Linked DNA regions of Mumia flava. The protein of the gene in region 1 interacts with the protein of each later gene in a pairwise test. Links are inferred from orthologs where the notes say so. Each region holds a gene or a part of one and is shown on either strand. Other genes may lie near its edges.

What was found.
Region 2: the proteins of topA (region 1) and CLV56_RS08975 interact in binary tests that used the Escherichia coli proteins (3 or more experiments, as listed by UniProt). The link is inferred for Mumia flava from one-to-one orthologs.

What each region holds. Positions count from the first base shown.
Region 1 is NZ_PGEZ01000001.1:1,642,023-1,651,371, reverse strand. What follows is about bases 4,001-7,229. They hold topA (type I DNA topoisomerase), read left to right. Parts: upstream 4,001-4,341; coding sequence 4,342-7,029; downstream 7,030-7,229. Other genes in these bases: CLV56_RS07820 (flavin monoamine oxidase family protein), read left to right, coding at 7,086-7,229; CLV56_RS07830 (DUF5979 domain-containing protein), read right to left, coding at 4,001-4,095. Outside these bases: more of CLV56_RS07830, read right to left, coding at 1-4,000; more of CLV56_RS07820, read left to right, coding at 7,230-8,444; CLV56_RS07815 (low temperature requirement protein A), read left to right, coding at 8,463-9,349. UniProt on the Escherichia coli protein: Releases the supercoiling and torsional tension of DNA, which is introduced during the DNA replication and transcription, by transiently cleaving and rejoining one strand of the DNA duplex.
Region 2 is NZ_PGEZ01000001.1:1,893,843-1,902,948, reverse strand. What follows is about bases 2,396-5,381. They hold CLV56_RS08975 (IMPACT family protein), read left to right. Parts: upstream 2,396-3,569; coding sequence 3,570-4,193; downstream 4,194-5,381. Other genes in these bases: CLV56_RS08965 (MFS transporter), read left to right, coding at 5,046-5,381; CLV56_RS08970 (TetR/AcrR family transcriptional regulator), read right to left, coding at 4,343-4,876; CLV56_RS08980 (bifunctional metallophosphatase/5'-nucleotidase), read right to left, coding at 2,396-3,335. Also shown: CLV56_RS08985 (ExeM/NucH family extracellular endonuclease), read right to left, coding at 1-1,416; more of CLV56_RS08980, read right to left, coding at 1,524-2,395; more of CLV56_RS08965, read left to right, coding at 5,382-6,581; CLV56_RS08960 (immune inhibitor A domain-containing protein), read right to left, coding at 6,665-9,070.

The DNA.
Region 1 (9,349 bases):
GTCGACCGTGTCGGTGGTCCGGCCCTGCTCGTCCTCACCCGGCGCCGTCTCCATCCCGGGCAGCGTCGACGGGACCGGCACCGTGTCGTCCTCGCCGTTCGGCCCGATGATCAGGGTGTCGCGCCGGGTCGCGGTGAAGGCGACCGGGACGACCGGCGTCGATGACCGCTCCCAGCCGGTGTTGTCGGCGTTGCGGAACGAGAACCGCAGCCCGCGCACCTGTGCTGCCGAGACGCCGTCGGGGAGCACGGGAAGGATGTCGCCGGTCACCTCGGTCCACTCGCCCTCGGCCCAGCATCCGGTCAGGTCCTCCGACCCGTTGCACAGGGCAACAGGACTGCCGCCCGCGTCGAGCTCGTAGGTGATGCCCACCAGCGCGTCCGTCTTGATCTGCGCGATCGGGTCCTGGCGTGTGGTCGGCTCGAAGGAGGTGAAGTCGAACGCGTTCCAGAACGTCTCCGCCGTGTCGCTGATCGTCAGCTCGCGGGTGCGGACGTTCCCGGTCGGCTGACCCTCGAGGGTGATCGTGTAGACGTCGCTCTCGTCCTCGTACCGCTCCGCCGGAGCGATCGTCTTCTCGGCCTGGACGCCGTAGGTCGCCTGCTCGATGACGATCTGGGCGGGGGAGGTCGCCGTGGCGTCGTCCTCCGGACTGCTCACGTCGCTCTGGGCACGGTTGATCGCCGTGTCGCCTTCCTCGATCGGCGCGCCGCTGGTGCGGTAGGTGGGGCGGAGACGCAGGCTCAGCTCGACCACCGACGTGGCATCGGGCTCGATCGCGACCAGCGTGCCGTCCGGGCTGTGGTGGAGGACGCTGATCCCGGTCACCGTCGCCAGGCTTCCCTCACTGCGCGCGAGGGCCTCGTCGATCGTGATGGGAGCGTCCACCGTGCCGGTCTGATGGGTGAGCACGACCTCCGTCAACGCTGGATCCGCGCCCGCAGGCACGCTGATCGAGACGATGTCCTGGAGGTTGAACATCTCGAACACGTTCGTCGGCGGGGTCCCGTCGACCGGATCCGTGACCGTGAGGTCGGAGACGAGGGCCGGGGTCGTGTTCGTCGCGGTCAGCGTCACCAGCGTGAGCGGGAAGTCCTGGATGCTCGTCCCACCGCCGGCCGGGGGAAGGCCGATGGAGTCGGCGTCGAACGTCTTGGTGATCGTGGTGTTGACGTTCTCGTCCGTGATCGTGATCAGTGCGTCGTCGGTCGACGGGTCGTAGTCGTCGGGCGTCAGGCTGGCGGTGTTGTCGACCAGGCCGGCCGTCCCGGTGTTGTAGGTGTAGTCGTGCTCCGTGCCGAGGACCGGCTGGGACGGGTCGGAGCGGAGCGTCTGGCGGATCTGGAAGGTGAGGTCGACCGGCCGGCTCGCGGCGTTCGACAGAGCGACACCGCTCCCGACCGGCGGGTCGGTCGCCGGGTTGGTGATCCGGTCGCCGCGGGTCGGGCTCTCCTCGAAGGTCAGGCGGACCCCGATCGTGGAGGCCTGCTGGTCGGCGTCGAGGGTGTAGCCGGGGAAGGTCCCGTCGCAGCCGGCGCCGTCGGCGCCGCAGACGTCCGTGGTGATGTCGACCCAGCCCGACCCGTCGTACAGCTCGACGGCCGTGACGGCGTCGAAGGTCATGAGCGGATCGCTGCTCGCGTCGATCGGCTGGATCTCGACCAGGTCGAAGGCGTCGAAGACGCTGGTGGAGACGTCGGCCAGCTCACCGGCGCTCGCGGGGTCGGCGACCACCGCCTGCTCGATCGGGAAACCTCCGGTGCCCCACAGGACGCGGGCGGCCCGCTGGTCGTCGGTCAGCGCGGGCACCGTAACGGCGTCGCTCGGGTTGCCGGAGTCGGGATCGAGCCACGTCTTGTCGAGCAGGTCCGTGCCGGGGCCTCCGTCGACGGGGTACACGTCGATGGTGTCGTCATCGTCGTCGTAGACCGGGGTGTCCTGCGAGGCGTCGTTGTCGACCTTCGACTGCGCGTCGTTGTCGTACGTGAGGGTGCCCGTCGTGTCGTCGGGGAGAGCGCTGCCCGACCCGTCACGCATCGTGTCGCGCTGGCTGACGGTGAAGTACGGGGTGACCTCGAAGCCGGGCGGCAGGGTCCCGTCGGGGTCGGTCGGTTCCCAGGTCAGTCGGATCCCGGCGATGTCCTCGCGCTCGTCGGCCGTCGGTGTCCAGGTGTACGGCGAGGCGTCGGCGCCGATGTCCGACTCCACCGTCACCCACTCCTGCTCGGAGTCGCTCCAGTACTCCACGGTGAGCGTGGTGTTCGTGGGGATCTCGACCGGTCCGAGCGACGCCAGGTCCATCCGGTTCCAGAAGTCGGTCAGCGTCGGCGGTGCGTCGCTGTCCGGCGGCTGCGGGGACGGGTCGGTGATCTGGAGGTAGTCCGACCCGATCGTCGAGCTGTCGGAGACCCCGGCGTTGAGTGAGATCACCGTCGACGCGCCGGGAACCCCGGGCATCTCGGTCCGGATGATGTCCTTGGTGATGTCGGTCTCGACCTGGAGCGGGAGGACGTTGATCGTCGCCGAGTCGGTGTCGTCGGCCGGCGTGCCGTTCGCGTCGGTGACGGTGGTGCTCGTCGTGTTGGTCGAGGTGTCCGGCCCCGAGCCGTCCGGCAGGGTCTCGACGGTGACGTCGTACGCGATGTTCGCGGTCGCGTTCGCCTGGATCGGTCCGGCGAAGGTGATGGTGAAGCCGGTGACGGTCTTGCCGGCGTCCGGGTCCGGCAGCGTGTTCGGGACGTCGGTCGTCTCGGTCGACGTGGTCCCGTCGTCGTAGGTGTAGACGATCGTCGCCTCGGTGGCGTTCGCGGGCCACTGGATCGAGTCCGGGTCGAACCCCTCGAACGTCACGTTCTGGTCCACGAAGCTCGCGGTGCCGGCTGCCGGGTCCTGGATCACCATCTCCGTGACGGGGATCGACCCGACGGCCGACGTGATCGTCGCGGTGGTCGTCCCACCGGAGGGCACGTTCGTCGGCGTGTAGGTCTTCGTGGTCTCGACCGTCGGGGCCGTCCGGTTGATCACGACGGTCGCGGCGTCCGTGACCGGCACGGACGTGGCGTCGTCCTGGGTCACCAGCGCGGACGTGACGTTGTCGACCGTTGTCGCACCTTCAGGGAGGTCCGCGACGTTCGGACGCGTCTCCGTCGCCAGCACGATCGTGCTCTCGGTGTCCGGTGGGATCGTCGCGCCGTCGTCGCCGATCCACGTGATCCGGAGGCCGTGCACCGCAGTCAGGTCGGGAATGCCCGACAGAAGGGCGTTGGGATCGGTCGGGATGGCCGACGGTGTGCCCTCGTTCCAGGTGCCGTCCTCGCTCTGCCAGTCGACCTGCACCTGGACCGCGCCGTCGGGCGGGGTGAACGAGACGACCCCGGTCACCGCGAGGTACTCGAACGGGTCGTCGGCGCCGTCCGCGGGATCCTGGACGACCAGGGAGTCGACCGACGCGTTCGAGGTGTTCGCGGAGTCGATCGTGATCTCGACCGGCACGCCGGGGACGCCGGGCACCGTGGTGGGATCGATCGTCTTGTCGACCGTCGCGGCGAGCGTCGTCTCGATGTTCAGGGTGACGTCGGCCGAGTCGGAGGCAGGGTCGCCGTTGGACTGCGTGACGTCGGCGGTGTTCGTGACGGTGCCGTCGTAGTCGCCCGAGGCGTCCTCGGGGACCTCCACGTTGACGATGATCGAGATGTCGCTGCCGGCGGTGAGACCGATGACCCCGCCGCCGAGGGTTTCGGTGAAGTCGATCGTGAAGTTGTCGCCGTCCTCCGTGATCTCGGCGTCGCTGGTGCCGCTCACGGTGACCGCCGGGTCACCGGACAGGACGAGCGGCGGAGGGAGGGTGTCGGTGAGCTGCGCATCGTCACAGCCCGGTCCGTCGAGGTTCGAGCACGACACCTCGATCTCGTACTGGAACGTGTCCCCCGGCTCGTACCCGCCGGCCGGCGGCGTGCCGACCACGGACTTGTCCACCGACACGACTCCCGTGCCCTGGGCGAGCGCCGGCGCGAACACCGCGCCGGTCAACGCGAGCGGCAGAGCGATGAGCAGCGCGGCGACGAACGACAGGGCAGCACGAGCTCGGTGGGACACGTAGCCTCCGGGGTCGAAGCGGACGAATCGGCAGGATCCTGCCCCTCAGACTGGCGGTCTCGGAACCTTTCCACAACCTCAACCGTTGACGTCACCACCTGTCCGCTTCTCGCCGGACACCGGGCCCCGTGGTGCACACCGGTGTCCTCCGTTTTTCGCCGAACGCGCTACCGTGGCGCTCGGCTGCCCCGTTCGGGCGCCCGGACGGGCCGTCCCGTCCGACCCACACGCCAGGAGCACACGTCCGTGACCTCTCTCGTCATCGTCGAGTCGCCGAAGAAGATCGCGCAGATCGCCGGCTACCTCGGCAAGGGCTACGTCGTCGAGGCCAGCTTCGGCCACGTCCGCGACCTGCCCAACGGCGCGGCGGAGGTCCCCGCGAAGTACAAGGGGCAGCCCTGGGCGCGGCTGGGTGTGGACGTCGACGGCGACTTCGACCCGGTCTACGTCGTGCCGGCGGACAAGAAGGCCCAGATCACCAAGCTCAAGAAGCTCCTCAAGGAGTCCGACGAGCTCATCCTCGCGACCGATGAGGACCGGGAGGGCGAGGCGATCGCCTGGCACCTCGTCGACGAGCTGAAGCCGAAGGTCCCGGTCCGCCGGATGACCTTCAACGAGATCACCCCGCAGGCCATCGAGGCCGCGATCGCCAACACCCGCGAGATCAACACCGACCTCGTCGACGCCCAGGAGACCCGTCGCATCCTCGACCGTCTGTACGGCTACGAGGTCAGCCCGGTCCTGTGGAAGAAGGTGATGTCGGGTCTCTCGGCAGGGCGCGTGCAGTCGGTCGCGACCCGGCTGGTCGTCGAGCGCGAGCGCGAGCGGATCGCGTTCCGCTCCGCCACGTACGCCGACCTGGACGCCCGGCTCGACGCGGGCGAGGGCAAGGACCCGCAGGTGTTCCCCGCCCGGCTCGTCAACGTCGACGGCGCCCGGGTCGCGCAGGGCCGCGACTTCGACTCCGAGGGGCAGCTCACGGGCAAGCCGCCGGTGATCCACCTCGACGAGGCCCGCGCCGTCGCGCTGGCCGACGGGCTGCGCGACGCGACGTTCACGATCCGCTCGGTCGAGTCGAAGCCCTACACCCGCCGCCCCTACGCCCCGTTCCGGACCGTGACGCTGCAGCAGGAGGCGGGCCGCAAGCTCGGCTGGGGTGCGCAGCGCACGATGCAGGTCGCGCAGCGGCTGTACGAGGGCGGGCACATCACCTACATGCGGACCGACTCGACGACGCTGTCGCAGACCGCGCTGGACGCCGCGCGGGCACAGGTCCGCGAGCTGTACGGGCCGGACTACCTGCCCGAGGCGCCGCGGACGTACGCCTCGAAGGTGAAGAACGCGCAGGAGGCGCACGAGGCGATCCGTCCGGCGGGCGAGACGTTCCGTACGCCCGGCGACACCGGGCTGAGCGGCGACGAGTTCCGGCTGTACGAGCTGGTCTGGATGCGCACGATGGCGTCGCAGATGAAGGACGCCCGCGGCAACACCGTGACCGTGCGGATCGGCGCGACCGCCGGCTCCGGTGAGGAGTGCGAGCTCACGTCGTCCGGACGCACGATCACGTTCTACGGGTTCCTGAAGGCCTACGTGGAGGGCGCGGACGACCCCGAGGCGGAGTCCGACGACAAGCAGACCCGGCTCCCCGACGTCGCGGAGGGGGAGACGGTGACGGCCGCGTCGATCGAGGCGGCCGTCCACGCCACGAAGCCGCCCGCGCGCTACACGGAGCAGACGCTGATCGGCGAGCTCGAGAAGCGCGAGATCGGGCGCCCGTCGACGTACGCCTCCATCATCCAGACGATCCTCAACCGCGGCTACGTCTACAAGAAGGGCAACGCCCTCGTCCCTGCCTGGGTCGCCTTCTCGGCCACGCGGCTGCTCGAGCGTCACTTCGGGCGCCTGGTCGACTACGGCTTCACCGCGATGATGGAGGACGTGCTCGACGAGGTCGCTGCGGGCCGTGAGCGCCGACCTGAGGTGCTGCACAGCTTCTACTACGGCGACAAGACCGAGGACACCGGGCTGAAGAAGCTCGTCGACGGCCTCGGTGACATCGATGCCCGCGAGCTGTCGACGTTCGACCTCGGCGACGGGGTCGCGATCCGGGTGGGGCGGTACGGCCCGTACCTCGAGGGCCCGGACGCCGACGGCGTGGTGCAGCGCGCGAACATCCCCGACGACCTGCCGCCGGACGAGCTGACGATGGACAAGGCCCGCGAGCTGCTCGCGAACCCCGCCGGGCAGGACCGCGAGCTCGGGGTCGACCCGTCGACCGGGCGGACGATCGTCGCGAAGAACGGTCGCTTCGGCCCGTACGTCACCGAGGTGCTGCCCGAGGCGGAGACGCCGGCGAAGAAGGGCGCGAAGAAGGAGAAGCCGAAGACCGGCTCCCTGCTCAAGTCGATGGACCTCGACACCGTCACGATCGACGATGCCCTCAAGCTGTTGTCGTTGCCGCGCGTGGTCGGGGTGGACCCGGAGTCCGGCGACGAGATCACCGCGCAGAACGGCCGGTACGGCCCGTACCTCAAGAAGGGCACGGACTCGCGCTCGCTGGAGACCGAGGAGCAGCTCTTCGACATCACCCTCGAGCAGGCGCTGGCGATCTACGCCCAGCCGAAGCAGCGCGGTCGTCGCCAGGCTGCCGCTCCGCTCAAGGAGCTCGGCAACGATCCGGCCAGCGGGAGCCCGGTCGTGGTCAAGGACGGGCGGTTCGGGCCGTACGTCACCGACGGTGAGTACAACGCGACCCTGCGCAAGGGCGACGAGGTCGAGACCGTGACGCTGGAGCGCGCCGCTGAGCTGCTCGCCGAGAAGCGCGCCAAGGGCCCGGCGAAGAAGTCCACGCGCAAGAAGTCGACGGCGAAGAAGACGCCCGCGAAGAAGACGACGAAGAAGTCGACCGCCAAGAAGACCGCCAAGAAGTCCTGAGCCCGCCCCGACCGTCGAGCCTGTCGTGATCGCGACTCGTGCGTAGGATGCACCCGATGGCGAACGTCGACGTGATCGTGGTGGGGGCCGGCGTGAGCGGGCTCGTCGCGGCCGACCGTGTGCGGGCCGCCGGCCGCAGCGTGGTGGTGCTCGAGGCGCGGGACCGCGTGGGTGGGCGGACGTGGACCGAGACCGTCGACGGCGTCGACGACGTGCGGGTCGACTCGGGCGGTGCGTGGGTCGCGCCGGACCAGCGGCTGGTGGCCGCCGAGCTCCAGCGCTTCGGGCTGACGACGACGGCGCAGGCCGGCGTCGGCGACGCTCTCATGCGGCTGCACGGTCGGACGCGGCGCTACCGCGGTGCCGCGGCGACGCTGGACGCCGTCGCGACCGCCGACGTCGCCCAGGCGATGCTGCGTTTCACCGCGGCCGCGAGCAAGGTGTCGCTGGAGGAGCCCTGGCACGGGGACGCGGCCCGTCGCTACGACGCGATGACGTTCGAGACCTGGATCCGGCGGACCTGCCTGACGTCGAAGGGGCGGGACTTCTTCCGCGGCGCGTGCGGGGCGGTGCTCGCGACCTCGCCGTCGAACGTCTCGCTGCTCCACGTGCTGTTCGGCGCACGCTCCGCCGGGGGTCTGGAGCACATGCTGACGACCGAGGGCGGGGCGCAGGACGCCCGGGTCGTCGGCGGGATGCAGCAGCTCGCGCAGCGCCTCGCCGAGCCGATGGGGCGCTGGGTCCGGCTTGAGGAGCCGGTGTCCGCGATCCTGTCCGACGACGACCACGTGACGGTCGACAGCGACTCCGGTGCGACCACGGCGCACCGCGTGATCGTGACGGTCCCTCCGGCGCTGGCCGCGAGCATCGACTACCGCCCCGGTCTGCCGGCGGGGCGCACGATGCTCACACAGCGGATGCCGCACGGCAGCGTGATCAAGATCCACGCCGTCTACCGTCGCCCGTTCTGGAGGGAGCAGGGGCTGTCCGGGGAAGCGATGACGGACCGCGGTCCCGTGTCCGTCACCTTCGACACCTCCGAGCCGGTGGGCGACGGGTACGGCGTGCTGACCGCGTTCGCCGAGGCCGACGACGCGATCGCCCTGGCGGCGTTGTCCCCGCAGCGTCAGCGCGCGGAGGTGCTCGACGCGCTCGCGGACCTGTTCGGTCAGCCGGCCTACGACGTGGTCGCCCTCCAGCTGCGGAACTGGACCGACGAGGAGTGGACGCGCGGGTGCTACGCCGCGCACCTGCCACCCGGGGCGTGGACGCAGGTCGGCACCGCGCTGCGTGCGCCGGTCGGGCGGATCCACTGGGCGGGCACGGAGACCGCGCGTCGCTGGTGCGGGTACGTCGACGGAGCGATCGAGTCCGGTGAGCGCGCCGCGGCGGAGGTGCTCGCCGCCCTGCCGTGATCGCGAGATGCTGAGCGCGTGACGACACCGCTGATCAGCGTCCTGAGACCACGCGATCCCGCTGAGGGGCACCGCTCCGCCACCCCGCTGGAGCTCTTCACCGACCTGTGCTTCGTGGTGGCGGTCGCCCAGGCCGCGACCGCGCTCCACCACGCGGGGTCCGAGGGCCACCTGATCGAGGGCGTCGGGCACTTCGGGCTGGTCTTCTTCGCGATCTGGTGGACGTGGTTGAACTTCGCGTGGTTCGCCTCGGCCTACGACGACGACGGCGCCGCCTACCGCGTCCTCACGCTGCTGCAGATCTTCGGCTCGCTCGTGCTCGCCGCGGGCATCCCCCGCATGTTCGAGGGAGAGTTCGTCCTCGGCGTCGCAGGCTACGTGATCATGCGCCTCGGGCTGGTCGCGCAGTGGATGCGCGCCGCGGCCGGCGACCCGGAGCGCGCCACCACGTGCCGGCACTACGCCGCGGGGATCAGCGCGGTGCAGGTGCTGTGGATCGCGTACCTCTTCGTCCCGCACTCGCTCGACGTGCCGCTGTTCCTCGTGCTCGTCGCCTGCGAGCTCGCGGTGCCGGTGTGGGCGGAGCGCTCGGGGCAGACGCCGTGGCACCCGCACCACATCGCCGAGCGGTACGGGCTCTTCTACATCATCGTGCTCGGCGAGACGATCCTGTCGACGACCGTCGCGATCCAGCAGGCGCTCGACGAGCGCGAGGTCGACGCCGCGCTGGTCGGTGTCGTCGCGGGCGGGGTGCTGATCGTGTTCAGTGCCTGGTGGCTGTACTTCGCGCGGGACTCCGCCGCCTTCCTCAGCCGCGTCCGGTACCTCGGGACCGGCGTCGAGTACCTGTGGGGGTTCGGGCACTACTTCATCTTCGCCGCCGCGGCGGCGCTCGGGGCGGGTCT
Region 2 (9,106 bases), 250 kb from region 1 along the record:
GGTGACCGGGGTCAGCGGCTGGAAGCGCCAGAGCGAGAAGCGGTAGTCGAGCACCACGTTGTCGCTGAACGCAGCACCGGCGCCGACGCGGATCGTGTCGACCCCGGTCAGCCACGGGTGCGGCGTGTCCGAGCCGCCCGCCGTCCAGTTCGCCGACGACGCGTCGTCGAGCGTGAAGAGGCGGGAGGCGTTCTGTGCCGCGACGGCCTGGGCGTCCGAACCCGGGGCGGCGACCTCGGTGGGGACGTACAGCGGCTCGTCGCCCGTCGCGAGCCCGATCTCACCGAAGGTGTTCGTGGCGTAGTTGTTCGTGACCGTGAACGAGCCCTCGGGATCGATCAGCATGCCCTCGAGGGCCTCGCGGCCCGCAGCGTCGACGGGACCGTCGATCACGGTGGGCTTCACCGCCTCGGCCGGCTCCGTCTCCACCACCACGTCGCTGGCCGACCCCGGTGTCAGCTGGGTCAGCCCGAAGTACTCCGAGACCTCTCCGGTCACCGTCACGTGGTCGCCGGGCGCCACGGCGGCGGCAGCGCCGCCGCCGAAGACGAAGATGCCGTCGCTCGCCCCCTCCGTCGCGTCGTCGGCGCCGCCGGAGCCGGCCGTCTGGAGGTAGAACCCGTTGAGCCCGCCGGTCGGGTACGTGGCGATGACGACGCCGCTCGTGATCACCGTGTCGCCGGCCAGCGGACTCGCGGAGCCGGTGCCCTGGATCTGGGCGATCGTGACGGTCTCAGGCGGCTCGACGACCCCGGCGCACGCCTCGCCGCAGGCGACGGGCGTGATGTCGCCGGTCGCCGAGAGGGTGAAGTCGGCGGCGTTCACGTCGGTGTCGGCGTAGCCGGTGCGGTTCAGGCTGCGGACGTCGGACGTGGCGCTCGGCGCCGGAGCTGCCGACCCCTCGTACGTCTGGGAGCTGCCCCAGCCGACCAGGTCGATGACCCGGTCGTCGTCGACCACCGAGCCGGTCGCCAGCGGGTCGAGCGCAGACGTGGTGTCGGCCAGGACGACGGTGCCGCCGCCGTTCGCGACGTTGAAGCCGTTCGACGCGACGTCCGGTGTCGGCAGGGCGGACCCGTTGGCGCCGTTGCTGCCTCCCCCGACCAGGTAGTGGGTGCCGGCCGGGAGGTCACCGGTCAGGGCGACCACCGAGGTCGGCGGGTTCGAGCTCGAGGCGGACCGGTACTGCACCGAGAGCCCGTCCAGCTCGATCGAGGCGGCGGTCGGGTTGTAGAGCTCGACGAACTTGTTGGTGTACGCGGCGCCGGCGCTGCCGCCGTTGACGTAGACCTCGTTGATGACGAGATGGTCGGCCGGCTCGGCCGCGGCCGGAGAGCTGGTCCCCAGCACGCCGCCGACGAGCGCGGCGGCCACGGTGGTGAGGGCGAGGGTTCGTCGCCTGGGTCGATGGGACACCGGATCCTCCTGATGAGGTGGGATGAAGGTGGTCGGAACGAGAGACGCACGTGACTCCTCCTCGGGCGTCACGTGCGTCTCTCGTGTTGTTCAGCGGCGGTCGGTCGTCACCCGAGTGCGGGATCCTGACCGGGGCCGCCCGGGTTGTTGAAGAGGATGCGCCCCTCCCCGGACCGCGGGTAGTCGGCCGCGGTCACGGTGCCGATCGACTCCAGGTAGCTGCGCAGCGAGACCTGGTCGCCGACCGGGGTCTGGGTGACCGTGACCCCGGGGACCGCGGTCAGGTCGGGCTGACCGTCACCGCCCGTGATCGAGAAGTTGAGCTGGGCGATCGTCGCCGTACCCGTCTGCGTCACCCCGCCGTCGACGACGACCGTGCCGTCGGCGAGGACCAGGCTCTCGACCGTCCCGTCCAGGTTGATCAGCACCTCGGTGCCGTCCGAGACCTGGATGAAGCCACCGTCCTGAGCGCCGACGCCGGCGTCGACGCCGTTCTCGACGATCGCGCGGATCTCGGCGAACGGGACGTCCTCGGCGACGCTCAGGTAGTTGCCGAACGGCTGGATCGAGAAGGTGTCGGCGACGCTGAGCGGTCCGGCCGGGATGTCCAGGTCCTCGCCGCGGATGCCGCCGCCGTTCATGAAGAACACCTGCGGGGTGGACAGCCCGAGGTCGGCAGCGGCCTCGGACGCGCTGGCGAGGTGGGCGTCGGCGATCAGGTTGCCGAGGTTCGCCTCGCGGACGCGCTTGACGGCACGCGAGTTGTCCAGCACGACCTCGCTGCTCGCGATGACCTGGGCTTCCAGGGCCGCGCGCGCCGCCGCGACGGGCTCCTCGATCGTGCGGACCGCACGACGGCTCGGCGGGGTGCTCTCGTCGACCACCTCGAGGCCCGAGTCGCCGTCGTCGATGTCGATCACGTCGCCGGACTTGTCGAACGTGACCTGAAGCGCGCCGACGTAGCGGTAGTTACCCGGCGTCGTGACGACGGGGACGTCGGTGCCGTCGGCATCGGTGGCGATCTGCGGGTACGAACCGAAGATCTCCTCCTCGTCACCCGGGACGAGGACGTCGCCGTCGTCGGCGAGGATCTCGTCGCCGCCGCCGCCGATGATCACGTCGACGTCGGTCAGGGTGCCGGCGAGCTCGATCTCGCTCGTCAGTCCCTGCAGGTGCGAGACGAGGATGATCTTGTCGACGCCCTTGCGGGTGAGCTTGTCCACCTCGGTCTGCGCGATCCCGGTCAGATCCTGACCGATCCCGATGTTGCCGGGCGAGGAGATCGAGCGGAGGAGGTTCGTGGTGAGACCGACGACGCCGATCTTCTCGCCGCGCTCCTTGATGACCGTGCTCGGCACGAGCTGGTCGAGGTCGGCCGTGGACGGCTCGGTCGAGAAGTCGAGGTTGGCGGAGACCATCGGAAGACCCTTGCCGGACTGGACCGCCTCCGCGAACGAGGCGAACGTCTCCGGGCCGAAGTCGAACTCGTGGTTCCCGATCCCCAGCGCGTCGTACCCGACCTGCTGGACGGCCAGAGCGTCGTAGTCGACCCCGGCCTCGTTCGAGGCCTCGCGGGTCAGCCCGGCGAGGAAGTTGTCACCGGAGTTGAGCGTCACGACGCCGCGGCGCAGCGACTCGCCCCAGTTGTAGGACCAGATCCCGGCCTTCAGGCGCTCCTTGCGGACCTCGTTGACGAAGCGGGCGATGCCGCCGTACTCGACCCCGTCGACCTCGCTCGGCAGGAGTGCCGACTCGCCGTCGTTGTTGTGCAGGATCGTCAGCGTGAAGTCGGGCTTCGGCTGCTTGTGCGGCTTCTTCGGTCCGTGCGACGCCATCGCCGGCGCGGCGACGGCGGTGGCTGCCACCATGCCGCCGGCCACCGCTGCGGCCGCCGCGGCCCTCCTGAGTCGGTGGGACATCATGCTCCTTCGGTGGGGGACGGGATCGCGACGTACTCAACCTGGGTCGCGTAGCCCTACAGTGTCAGGAAGGTGAAGAACGCGCTACAGGGCGACCACAAGTTCTTCCTTCACGGGTCGGTACCCACGAAAAGCCTCCCGTACTCAGCCATCGGTGACCTCTGCCCGCCGGCTCGGCGGACAGGTCGCAATCGCTGGCTTCACGCCCGAGACGACCGAGGAGCCCACCGCGGGATGATCGACGCCTACCTGGTGCCCGGATCCGTGGGCGAGTCCGTCGTCGAGGACCGCGGCTCCCGCTTCGTCGGACGGGTGCGTCGGGTCGAGACCGAGGACGAGGCGCGCGCGGTGATCGCCGCCGCGCGAGCGCAGCACCCGGACGCGCGCCACCACTGCACGGCGTTCGTGCTGGGGCCGGAGGGGGCTCTGCGGCGCTCCAACGACGACGGTGAGCCCGGCGGGACCGCGGGCGCCCCTATGCTCGACGTGCTGGACAAGCGGGGCGTACGGGACGTCGTGGCGGTCGTGACGCGGTGGTTCGGCGGGACGCTGCTCGGCGCCGGCGGTCTCGTCCGGGCGTACGGCGAGGCGACGTCACGCGCGCTCGACGACGCCGGCGTGCTGCGTCGGGAGCGGCAGGTCCTGGTGCGGGTCAGGGTCGGTCACGCCGATGCGGGCCGCCTCGAGCACGAGCTGCGCTCGGGCGGCGTCGCGGTACGCGGGGTCACCTACGGTGCCGACGCGTCGTTCGAGGTCGCGGTCGCGCCCGGTCGTGTCGACGCGCTCGACGCGCAGGTGGCAGCGCTGACCGCCGGAACAGCCGCGCTCGAGGTCGGCGACGAGGTCTGGGCGCCTTAGGGTCTCGATCGCTCGCTGCGCTCGCGCCTCGACCACCGGTGTGGCCGTGAAGTCTCGCTGCGCTCGCGCCTCGACCACCGGTGTGGCCGTGGAGTCTCGGTCGCTCGCGCCTCGACCACCGGTGTGGCCGTGAAGTCTCGGTCGCTGCCTCAGATCGCTTCGATCCGTGAGAGGACGTCGCGGACGTGCTCCAGCGAGCGCTCGTGGGCCAGGCCGGTGGTGTCGTCGAAGTAGAGCCCGTCGCCGATCAGCTGGACGGTGCGGGCGAGCGCGTTGTCGCCGTAGTGCTCGGCCAGCACCTCGAACCACCCGTTGCGCAGCTCGGCCAGCGTCTCGCGTGCACGCGCGTCCGACTCCTGCGCGACCCGGGCGGCGGCGATCAGGCCGCGGTCGAAGTCCGAGCCGGTGTCGACCGAGGTGTTGAGGTAGAACGCGACCGGCCCTTCGGGTGCGGAGCGCATCTTCTCGACGTCGGTGCGGCCGCGCTCCTGCAGCCGCGCGAGCATGGCCTCGACCATCGCGTCCTTGCTCGGGAAGTGGTAGAGCAGTCCGCCCTTGGAGACCTCGGCCTGGGCGGCGACGGCGTCGAGCGTGGCGACGCGACTCCCGCCGTCGACCAGCAGGGTCTCGAACGCGTCCAGGATGCGGTCGCGGGTGGTGGCGCCGTCGGAGCGGGCGGGCATGGCAGCACTCTAGCGACCCCGCACCGTCCGGCCGGTGTGGTGGAAATCCCGTTGTGGCCACGATCGAGACTCTGTACCGTCTGGACGGGAATAACTGTACCGGCTGGACGGTTAACCTGAGCGTGCTGTCACGCCCACCGTCCGCGACTCGACCCGAAGGGGGAAGCCCATGAGCACCGACGCGATCACGCCCACCACGTACGAGCGCCCGACCCGAGCCGGTGCTCGCCAGTGGGCCGCGCTCTTCGTCCTGATGCTCCCCGTGCTCCTGGTGAGCATGGACAACACCGTCCTCAGCTTCGCGCTGCCGGCCATCAGCGGTGCGCTGCACCCCAGCGGGACGCAGCTGCTGTGGGTCGTCGACATCTACGCGCTGATGCTCGCCGGCCTCCTGGTGGCGATGGGGTCGCTGGGCGACCGGATCGGCCGGCGCCGGCTCCTGATCATCGGATCGGTCGGCTTCGGTCTCACGTCGCTCGCCGCGGCGTACGCCCCGAGCGTCGAGATGCTGATCGCGGCGCGCGCGATGCTCGGCGTGTTCGGCGCGACGCTGATGCCGTCCACGCTCTCGCTGCTGCGCAACATCTTCGTCGACCGCCAGCAGCGCCGGCTCGCGATCGCGACCTGGGCCGCGGCGTTCTCCGGCGGGGCCGCGATGGGGCCGATCGTCGGCGGGTGGTTGCTCGAGCACTTCACCTGGGGCGCGGTGTTCTGGATCAACGTCCCGGTGGTCGCGGTCCTCGTGCCGCTCGCACTGTGGCTCCTCCCGGAGTCCCGCAACCCAGCACCCGGCCCGCTGGACCCGCTCAGCATCGTGCTGTCGATGGCGGCGATGCTCCCGCTGGTCTACGGGATCAAGGTGATCGCCGAGCACGGCATCACCGGGACGGCCGCGTGGTCGTTCGGGATCGCGGTCGCCTCGGGCATCGCCTTCGTGCGGCGCCAGCGTCGCCGCCCGATCCCGCTCGTCGACGTGAGCCTGTTCGGCAACCGCGTGTTCTCCGGCGCGCTGACAGCGAACCTGCTGAGCCTGATGGGGCTGACCGGGTTCCTGCTCTTCTCGTCGCAGTTCCTCCAGCTGGTGGTGGGACTGTCGCCGATGGAGGCCTCCGTGGTGCTGCTGCCGGGCCTGGCAGCGACGATCCTGGCCGGTTTCGGAGCAGTGCGCCTGGTCCGGTTCTTCAGCACGCGCAGCGTGGTGGCGGTGAGCTTCGGCCTGTCGGCCGCGGGCTACGCGATCGCCGCGTTCGTCGGCGACGTGCCGACCGCGCTCTCGATCGGCATCGCCTTCGCCGTCCTGGGGATCGGGATCGGGTTCGCCGAGACGCTGACGAACGACGTCGTGGTCACGAGCGTGCCCGCCGAGCGTGCCGGAGCGGCGTCCGCGCTGTCGGAGACCGCCTACGAGATCGGCGCGGTGCTCGGCACCGCGGTCCTGGGAGGCGTGCTCACCGCGGCGTACCGAGGTGGTGTCACGGTGCCCGCGCTCGTCGGGACGCCGGAGCAGCGCACCGCCGCGCACGAGACGCTCGGTGGCGCCGTCGACCTCGCGAGCGGTCTTCCCGAGGGGCTGGCCGACGCGGTGCGGACCTCGGCGCAGCTCGCCTTCGACCACGCCGTGCAGCTCACCTCGGCTCTGGCCATCGTCGTCGCGCTCGGGGCCGCCGTGGTGTCGTGGGTGACGCTGCGCGACGCCGACCGCTGAGCCGCTCGTACGACGGAGCGCTCGTACGCACGAGGCCCCCGGGACGCCGTGTCCCGGGGGCCTCGCCGTTCACGCCCCAGCGATCACTTGATCCGGATGCGCATGCTGGTGCCCTTCTCCTTCAGCACCTTCACCTTGACGCCGACCGCGGGGAGCTTGACCCCGTGGTTCGGCAGCTCGGAGTACCAGTACTTCCTCGTGTCGTTGAAGACCGGCTGCGGGTCCTGCGCCCGGATGTAGCTCGGCTTGCCGTTCGTGTGCAGCGTCATCGAGTCCGCGCGCTGCTTGGAGAACGGGGCGTCGTACACCTGGACGCGGGCTCGCCACGGAGCGCCGGTCGCCATGTTGATGATCGGGCGCGGGTGCGCGTCGATCGGCAGGTTGCGACCGGTGCCGGGGTGCACGTTGGTGTTGTTGTCCGCCACCGACGTGTCCCAGTAGGAGATCAGCAGGCCGTGGCCGTAGCGGTAGTGCTCGACCCAGTCCGGCTTCGTGCTGGCCCACCCGAAGTTGTACGGGCCGGTCTCGAGGTAGCGGTCGTAGTCGACGTACGACCGGTGCCCCATCACGTAGAAGTTGTCGAAGTCCTGCGTGACCGTCGCACCGACGATCGAGAACCCGTCCAACGTCCACGCGGCCCCGCCGTCCTCGGCGCCGTCGGACAGCACGGTGGCGCCGTCGGCGGTCACCTCGATGTCGTCGAGGAACAGGCCGGCCTCGGAGACCCCGCCGTCGGTGCGGTACTGCACCCGGAAGTCGACCTGCTGACCGGCGTACGCGTCCAGCGGCACGACGAGGTCGCCCCAGTCGGGGTGCTCGCCGTCGATCGCCGGCGAGCCCGAGGTGTCGGTGCCGTAGTCCTCACCGTCGATCGTGCCCGGGAGCGAGGTCCACGACGATCCGCCGTCGGTCGAGACCTGGAAGTACGCGTAGTCGTAGCCAGCCTCGATCTCCCAGCGTGCCTGAGCCGTGAAGCTCGCCGACGACGCGCCGGAGAGGTCCAGCGACGTCGACATCGTGTTGTTCAGGTCGTCCGCGGAGCCGGAGAAGAACTGCTTCTCCCCCGATGCCGGGGCACCCTTGTCGAACGACACGGTCTTCTTCGGCAGCACGACGACGGCGCCCTGCGCGTCCTTGGAGTTGTACTCCTGGGGCCCGAGGTCGAGCGTGCGCTTCTGCCCGGCGGCGACGACCTCGTAGTCGAGCCACCCGAGCTGGAGCTTCTCCCAGGCGCCGAGGTCACCCGGTCGGGTGCCGAGCGGCTCACCGGCGTCGTTCAGCCGGCTCTGCGCCATCAGGGTCCAGTACTCGTTGGAGTTGTCGCCGCGGCCGGAGGTGTCGTACGCGTCCGGCAGCCCCAGGTCGTGGCCGTACTCGTGCACGAAGACCGACAGGCCGCCGTTCTCCGGCTGCACGGTGTAGTCGCCGACCCAGATGCCGGTGTCGCCGATCTGCGTCCCGCCGAGCGGGTTCTGCGGCGGGCCGGTCAGGCCCGCGTCGGTGACGAAGGCGTACCAGCGGTGCGACCAGATCGCGTCGGAGCCGTAGATCGGGTCGCCGTCGGCCTCGTCGCCGCCCGCGTGCACGATCTGGAAGTGGTCGATGTAGCCGTCGGGCTCGTTGAAGTCGCCGTCGCCGTCGAAGTCGTAGCGGTCCCACTGGTCGTACGACTGCAGCGTCTTCTCGATCTGCGCGTCGGACATGCCGGCGGCCTGCTGCTGCTCGACCCAGGAGGTCAGCGCGTCGCGCACGAGGTACCAGGCACCGGCGTCCGTACGGCCGTAGCGCGCCTCGTTGTAGGGAACCTTCACCCAGTCGGAGACGGTGCCGTCGACCGTGTAGCGCCCGGAGGACTGCTTCTCGTAGTACGTCTTGACCGACTCGGTCTTCTTGCCGGTCCCGAAGTACAGGTCCTGGTAGTGCTGCTGGTCGTAGTCCGCCTGCCAGACGGTCGTGTTGTCCTTCGTCCGGTCCGGCTCAGGGATCTCGTTGTGCAGCGGGCCGTCGAAGCGCTGCGGCTCGACGGCGTTCTCGTCGTAGTCGGCCCAGCCGTCGTCCGGGTAGTCCGGGTGACGCTCGTCGCCGAACTCCGCCAGCACGACGAAGATCTTGTCGGCGCGCTCCTGCTCGAGCTCCACGTACTGGGCCTGCTTCTTGGCGCTCGCCTGGCGGGCCGAACGGCGGTCGTCGCCGTTGCGCATCGCGGCGGCGTCGGCCGGCGAGTACGAACGACCGACGCGCGCGACGGTCGTGCCGTCCTTCGTGACGGTCGTGGCCTCGCCGGACAGGACGGACGCGATCGCGTCCTCGCGGAGCTCGCGGCGCCTCTCCTCCAGCGGGTTCGGGAGCTCGTGGTCGCTCGGTGCGCGGTCCGCCGCACCGACGACCGGTGCCGGCTGTGCCGTGGTCGTGGTCGCGGCGGCGACGCTGAGCGCTCCGCCTCCGGCCAGGAGCCCGACGCTCGTGACTGCTGTGATCAGTCGTCTCACGTACTTCTCCACCTCTGTCGAGTCGGATGCCGCCGG